DNA from 2 places in the Streptomyces erythrochromogenes genome. Region 2 is predicted to be linked to the other one. Evidence: riboswitches for the same ligand, from Rfam matches in the RefSeq annotation. Region 2 holds a riboswitch; the other holds the start of a gene.
The links. Region 2 has a riboswitch for cyclic di-AMP ahead of OHA91_RS22615 (transglycosylase family protein). Riboswitches for the same ligand answer to the same signal wherever they lie in the genome.
Positions count from the first base shown of each region.

Region 1: linked by a shared signal. The riboswitch ahead of OHA91_RS10690 (M23 family metallopeptidase) and the one ahead of OHA91_RS22615 (transglycosylase family protein) in region 2 are both predicted to bind cyclic di-AMP.

Region 1 is NZ_CP108036.1:2,403,458-2,406,414, reverse strand. Features, by position in the region: gene OHA91_RS10695 (M16 family metallopeptidase) at 1-1,148, shown strand, start outside; cyclic di-AMP (ydaO/yuaA leader) riboswitch at 1,364-1,522, shown strand; gene OHA91_RS10690 (M23 family metallopeptidase) at 1,536-2,336, shown strand; gene OHA91_RS10685 (GntR family transcriptional regulator) at 2,545-2,957, shown strand, end outside.
Region 2 is NZ_CP108036.1:4,955,593-4,958,549, reverse strand. Features, by position in the region: gene eno (phosphopyruvate hydratase) at 1-717, opposite strand, end outside; gene OHA91_RS22615 (transglycosylase family protein) at 990-1,697, opposite strand; cyclic di-AMP (ydaO/yuaA leader) riboswitch at 1,701-1,872, opposite strand; gene OHA91_RS22610 (transglycosylase family protein) at 2,152-2,957, opposite strand, start outside.

The DNA.
Region 1 (2,957 bases), 2.6 Mb from region 2:
CCGACAAGCACACCGCCGAGGAGTTCGCGGCCGAGCTGGAGCGCTGCGGAGCCACCCTCGACGCGCACGCCGACCACCCCGGACTGCGTGTCTCCCTGGAGGTCCCGGCCTCCCGGCTGGCCAAGGCGCTGGGCCTGCTCGCCGAGGCGCTGCGCGCCCCCGCGTTCGCCGACGCCGAGGTCGACCGCCTGGTGCGCAACCGGCTCGACGAGATCCCGCACGAGCTGGCCAACCCACAGCGCCGCGCCGCCAAGCAGCTCTCCAAGGAGCTCTTCCCGGCGTCCCTGCGGATGTCCCGGCCGCGCCAGGGCACCGAGGAGACGGTCGCGCGGATCGACTCCGCCGCCGTACGCGCCTTCTACGAGGCCCACGTACGCCCGGCCACCGCCACCGCGGTGGTCGTCGGCGACCTGACCGGCATCGACCTTGACGCCGTGCTGGCGGACACCCTGGGCGCCTGGACCGGCGACACCGGCCAGGCCCGCCCCGTCCCGCCGGTGACCGCCGACGACACCGGCCGCGTGGTCATCGTCGACCGGCCCGGCGCGGTCCAGACGCAGCTGCTGATCGGCCGGATCGGGGCGGACCGCCACGACCGGGTATGGGCGGCCCAGGTGCTCGGCACGTACTGCCTGGGCGGCACCCTCACCTCCCGCCTGGACAAGGTGCTGCGCGAGGAGAAGGGGTACACCTACGGGGTGCGCGCCTTCGGCCAGGTGCTGCGCTCCACCGCGGACGGCAAGGGCGCCTCGATGCTCGCCATCAGCGGCTCGGTGGACACCCCCAACACCGGGCCGGCGCTGGAAGACCTCTGGAAGGTGCTGCGCACCCTCGCGGAGGGCGGTCTGACCGACGCCGAACGCGATGTGGCCGTGCAGAACCTGGTGGGCGTGGCCCCGCTGAAGTTCGAGACGGCCGCCTCGGTCGCCGGCACCCTGGCCGACCAGGTCGAGCAGGAGCTGCCGGACGACTACCAGGCACAGCTGTACGCGCAGTTGGCCGAAACCGGCACGGTGGAGGCCACCACGGCGGTCGTGAAGGCGTTCCCGGCGGACCGGCTGGTCACGATCCTGGTGGGCGACGCCGCGCTGATCGAGGAGCCCGTGCGGGCCCTCGGGATCGGTGAGGTCACGGTCGTCACCAACTGACGCCACGGGCGCCCGGACTACGGGCAACTGACTCAGGGCGCAAGGGGCTCCGGCGGTTTTCCGCCGGAGCCCCTTTTTGTCCGTTTAGTGGTGAGGTTGCTTGTATGCGGTGTGGCGTACGCAACAAAAAGCCGCGTCTGTTTGGCGATTGACTGATGATCCGCCTAGCGTCGGGCGTGCTGTCCGTCAGTTGTGCCCGCCGCACCCGCGGCACCGGGCAGCGATCGCCGAGTCCCCGTCAGGCGCGAGCCTGGGGAGCCGGGGACCCACATCAGTCCCTGGGGTGAATCGGACCCCCTCGCAAGAGGAGGCCCGTAGGAGACCTTCCTGCTCCGAACCCGTCAGCTAACCCGGTAGGCGAGAAGGAAGGAAAGGATCAAACCCTTCATGGCGTTTGGCAGTCGTCCCGCTGGTACCGGCAAGCACCGTGGTTCCAGCCGCCTGAGCAAGAAGACCGCCGGCTACGCCGGTATCGCCGCGATCGCCACCACGGGTGTGGTCGGCTCCCTCGCCGCCCCGGCCTTCGCCGCGGACAACCACAGCAGCTCCGCCCCGGAGAACGGGCTGGGTGCCGTCGTCGTCGCCGAGGACCTCGCGGGCGACATCGCGGACCAGGCCGAGTCCCAGCAGCGCGCCGCCGAGCACGCCGCCGCCAAGGCGCAGGCCGAGGCCGACGCCAAGCAGAAGGCCGCCGAGGCCAAGCGCCTCGCCGAGGCCAAGGCGAAGGCCGAGCGCGAGGCCGCCGAGCGCGCCGCCCGCGAGGAGGAGCGCAAGCGCCTCAACACCTTCGTCTCCCCGCTGGACGACTCGTACGTCAGCACGCAGTACAAGGCGGGCGGCGGCATGTGGTCCTCCGGCAGCCACACCGGCATCGACTTCCACGCCGCCTCCGGCACCTCGGTCCACGCAGTGGGCTTCGGTACCGTCGTCGAGGCCGGCTGGGGCGGTGCGTACGGCAACAACGTCGTCATCAAGCACAACGACGGCACGTTCACGCAGTACGGCCACATGTCGTCGCTGAACGTCTCCGTCGGCCAGCAGGTCACCCCGGGCCAGCAGATCGGCCTGTCGGGCTCCACCGGCAACTCCAGCGGCCCGCACCTGCACTTCGAGGCCCGCAGCGGCTCGCAGTACGGCTCGGACATCGACCCGATCGCGTACCTGCGCTCGCACGGCGTCAGCCTCTGACCCTCCGCGCCGCCCACCGGGCACAGCGCGCAGCGCACAGCTTCACGAAGACCCCGCCTCCCGAGCCGGGGTCTTCGTGTTTTTGCGCTCCGACGCAATGTTTCGGATTTCTGTCCGCTCTCGAAATTATGCTGTGCTGCAATAGAGTCGATGCGTGCGCGTGAGCGCGCACGGGGGCTGGCGGTCGGAAATAGGCGGAGGTTCGGTCTTGCGTATTCCTGCGCACGCGGTATGCACGGCAATTCGCGACGACATCGTCTCCGGGGTGTTCGAACCAGGCGGTCGGCTGACCGAGGAGGTGCTGGCCCGCCGGTACGGAGTCTCGCGCGTCCCGGTCCGCGAGGCCCTGCGGACGCTGGAGTCCGAGGGCTTCGTGACCACGCGGCGGCACGCCGGGGCCTGTGTGGCCGAGCCGACCGCGCAGGAGGCGGCGGATCTGCTGGAGCTGCGGATGCTGCTGGAGCCGCTCGCGGCGGCCAGGGCCGCCCGGCGCCGCACCGACGCGCACCTCAAGGTGCTGCGCGGGCTGGTCAGGCTGGGTCAGGAGCGGGCCAGGCGGGGCCAGGGCGAGGATCTGCGGGCGCTGGGGGGCTGGTTCCACGAGACGCTCGCACAGGCCTC
Region 2 (2,957 bases):
GATGTCCTTGCCCGGGGTGTAGCCGGCCTGCTTGACGGCCTCGATGATGAGGTCGAGCGCGGCGCGGTTGGACTCCAGGTTGGGGGCGAAGCCGCCCTCGTCGCCCAGGCCGGTGGAGAGGCCCTTGGTGTGCAGGACCTTCTTCAGCGTGTGGTAGACCTCGGCACCCCAGCGCAGCGCCTCGGAGAAGGACTCCGCGCCGATCGGGGCGATCATGAACTCCTGGATGTCGACGTTGGAGTCGGCGTGCGACCCACCGTTGAGGATGTTCATCATCGGAACGGGCAGCAGGTGCGCGTTCGGACCGCCGAGGTAGCGGAAGAGCGGAAGGTCCGAGGCCTCGGACGCGGCGTGCGCGACGGCCAGGGAGACGCCGAGGATGGCGTTGGCGCCGAGGGAGCCCTTGTTGTCGGTGGCGTCCAGGTCGAACATGGCCTGGTCGATCAGGCGCTGCTCGGTGGCGTCGTAGCCGACGAGCTCCGGGCCGATCTGCTCGATGACGGCCAGGACGGCCTTCTCGACGCCCTTGCCGAAGTAACGGTTGGGGTCACCGTCACGGAGCTCGATGGCCTCGAATGCACCGGTGGAGGCGCCGGACGGAACGGCAGCACGGCCGGTGCTGCCATCGTCGAGGCCCACCTCGACCTCGACCGTGGGGTTGCCTCGGGAGTCCAGGATTTCCCGGGCTACGACGACGTCGATGGACGGCACGAGCATCTCCTTCTGGGATGTGACGCTGGGTGTGCGGTGGCGTGTCAGGCCGTGGGATGGCCTTGCCGCCTAGAGCCTAACCGGCTTCCGGGGTTCGACCGGCCGACCGCCCGACCCCTGGGACGAAAAAGGGACCGAATACCCCTCTTCCGGGACATACGACTCTTGATCACCGGCTTGCGGGGCCGCACACACCGCCGCCCGGCGCGTGGGGGGAAGGGCGCCGGGCGGTGGGAATTCTGCGTGTGCGTACGCTTTTGCGGCTATTGCCGCAGCGTTCAGCTGAGCTTCAGCTTCTGACCGGGGTAGATCAGGTCGGCGTCCGAGACGATGTCCTTGTTCAGCTCGAAGAGCTGCTGCCAGCCGCCCTTGACGCCGTTGGCCTCGGCGATGGTGCCCAGGGTGTCGCCCGGCTTGACCTCGTACGAGCCGTTGCCGGTCTTCGGCGCGGCCGGAGCCTCGGTGCGCTCGGAGCGGGTGGTCGGGACCTCGGTGCGCTTGGTGTCCTTCTTCGGCGCGGCCTTGGTCTCGGTCTTCTTGGTCTCGGTCTTCTTCGTCTCGGCCTTCGGCTTGGTGGAAGCCGGGGTCTCGGTGGAGCCGCCACCGGTGTAGGACGAGTTCGACAGACCCTTGCCGCAGTGCGGCCAGGCGCCCTTGCCCTGCTTCTTGAGGACCTTCTCGGCCACGGCTATCTGCTGCGCCTTCGAGGCCTGGTTGGCCTGCGCCGCGTACGACTTGCCACCGAACGCGGCCCACGTGGAGGACGAGAACTGCAGTCCGCCGTAGTAGCCGTTGCCCGTGTTGATGGACCAGTTGCCACCGGACTCGCACTGCGCGACCTTGTCCCACTCGGACGCGGTGGCGGCACTGGCGGCGCCCGCGGTCATCAGGGGGGCGGCGACGGCCACACCGGCGACACCGGCGAGCGTGACGATGCGAACGGCCTTGGAACCGCGACGATGCTTGCCCTTGCCGGAAAGCAGCATGAGGTTTCTCCTCACCGACGCCTACGAGGTGAGCTGTCGGGTTCGGGCCTGTGAGTGCCCGGCGGTGCGACCTTGCGCCCCGCTTAACCCCAAGCCGGTTGCGTGACCGTCTCTCAACGGCCGCTCGCGGCACCTACCTTGGTTCCCCCGCTCCTGCCTTCGGCGCTTGACGCGACGACTGTTCCCCCCGTCCGCCGGCAGGATTCGGCGATGCGGTCGAAGGAGCCCGCGGTGGCGGGCGAATCAGAAGGTAGACATGTCCCTCCCCGATGCTCAACCAGGAACATCGGGGAGAAACGGCCCCTACTTGCGCTCCCCATGGGGGTGTTTGCGCAGGTGAGAACGGGGTTTGCGGAACCCCCGGGGCGGGACACGCCAGTTGACCGGAAGAGACACATGTCTCACTTACAGAAAACAGACAATCAGGTCTTTCCGGTCGAACCAACTGTCCTTATTAGGTGGTTAGATCCAGGTTCTGCCCGGGCTTGATCAGGTTGGCGTCTCCGCCGATGACCTGCTCGTTGGCCGCGTAGAGCCCGCTCCAGCCGCCCTTCAGGCCCTTGGCATCCGCGATGGTCGCCAGGCTGTCGCCCGCCTGCACCGTGTAGACGGGGTCCGACGCGGCATCGGACGGGGCGCCCTCCTCGGGGGAGGGGGCACCGCGGTGCTTGCCGTTGCCCTCGGCGGGAGTGGCGTCCGGGGTCGCCGGGGTCGTCGGTGCCACGGGGGCGGTCGGGTCGGCCGGGGACGGACTGGGGGTGACCGGCGGGGTCGTGGGCGCCGTCGGGTCCGCCGGGAGGGTCGGGGCCGTCGGGTCGGCGGGGGTCACCGGCGGGGTCGTCGGGTCGGTCGGGGCGACCGGGGTGCCCGGGTCGGCCGGCGGCGTCGTCGGGACGTCGGGCGCGGGCATGACGGGCAGTCCGACGGACGGAGCGTCGGGAATCAGGAAGGGGCTGCCCGAAGGGCTCGGGGTCTCCGCGGTCGGGAGCCCGAAGTCCGTGGCCGGCTTGCCGCCCGTGGTGGAGGGCACCGTGTCGTCGGGGCGGGACGGCGCGGGGCCCACCGCACCGGGGCTGCCCGGCAGACCGGGGTCGACGACGGCGGCCGGACCCTGCTGGTCCAGTCCGGCCGAGGCCGCGCACAGCGGCCAGGCCTGCGGGCCCTGGGAAGCCAGCACACGCTCGGCCACGGCTATCTGCTGCGAGCGGCTCGCGAGGTCGGCGCGCTCGGCGAAGTCCAGACCGCCGGCGTTCTGCCACT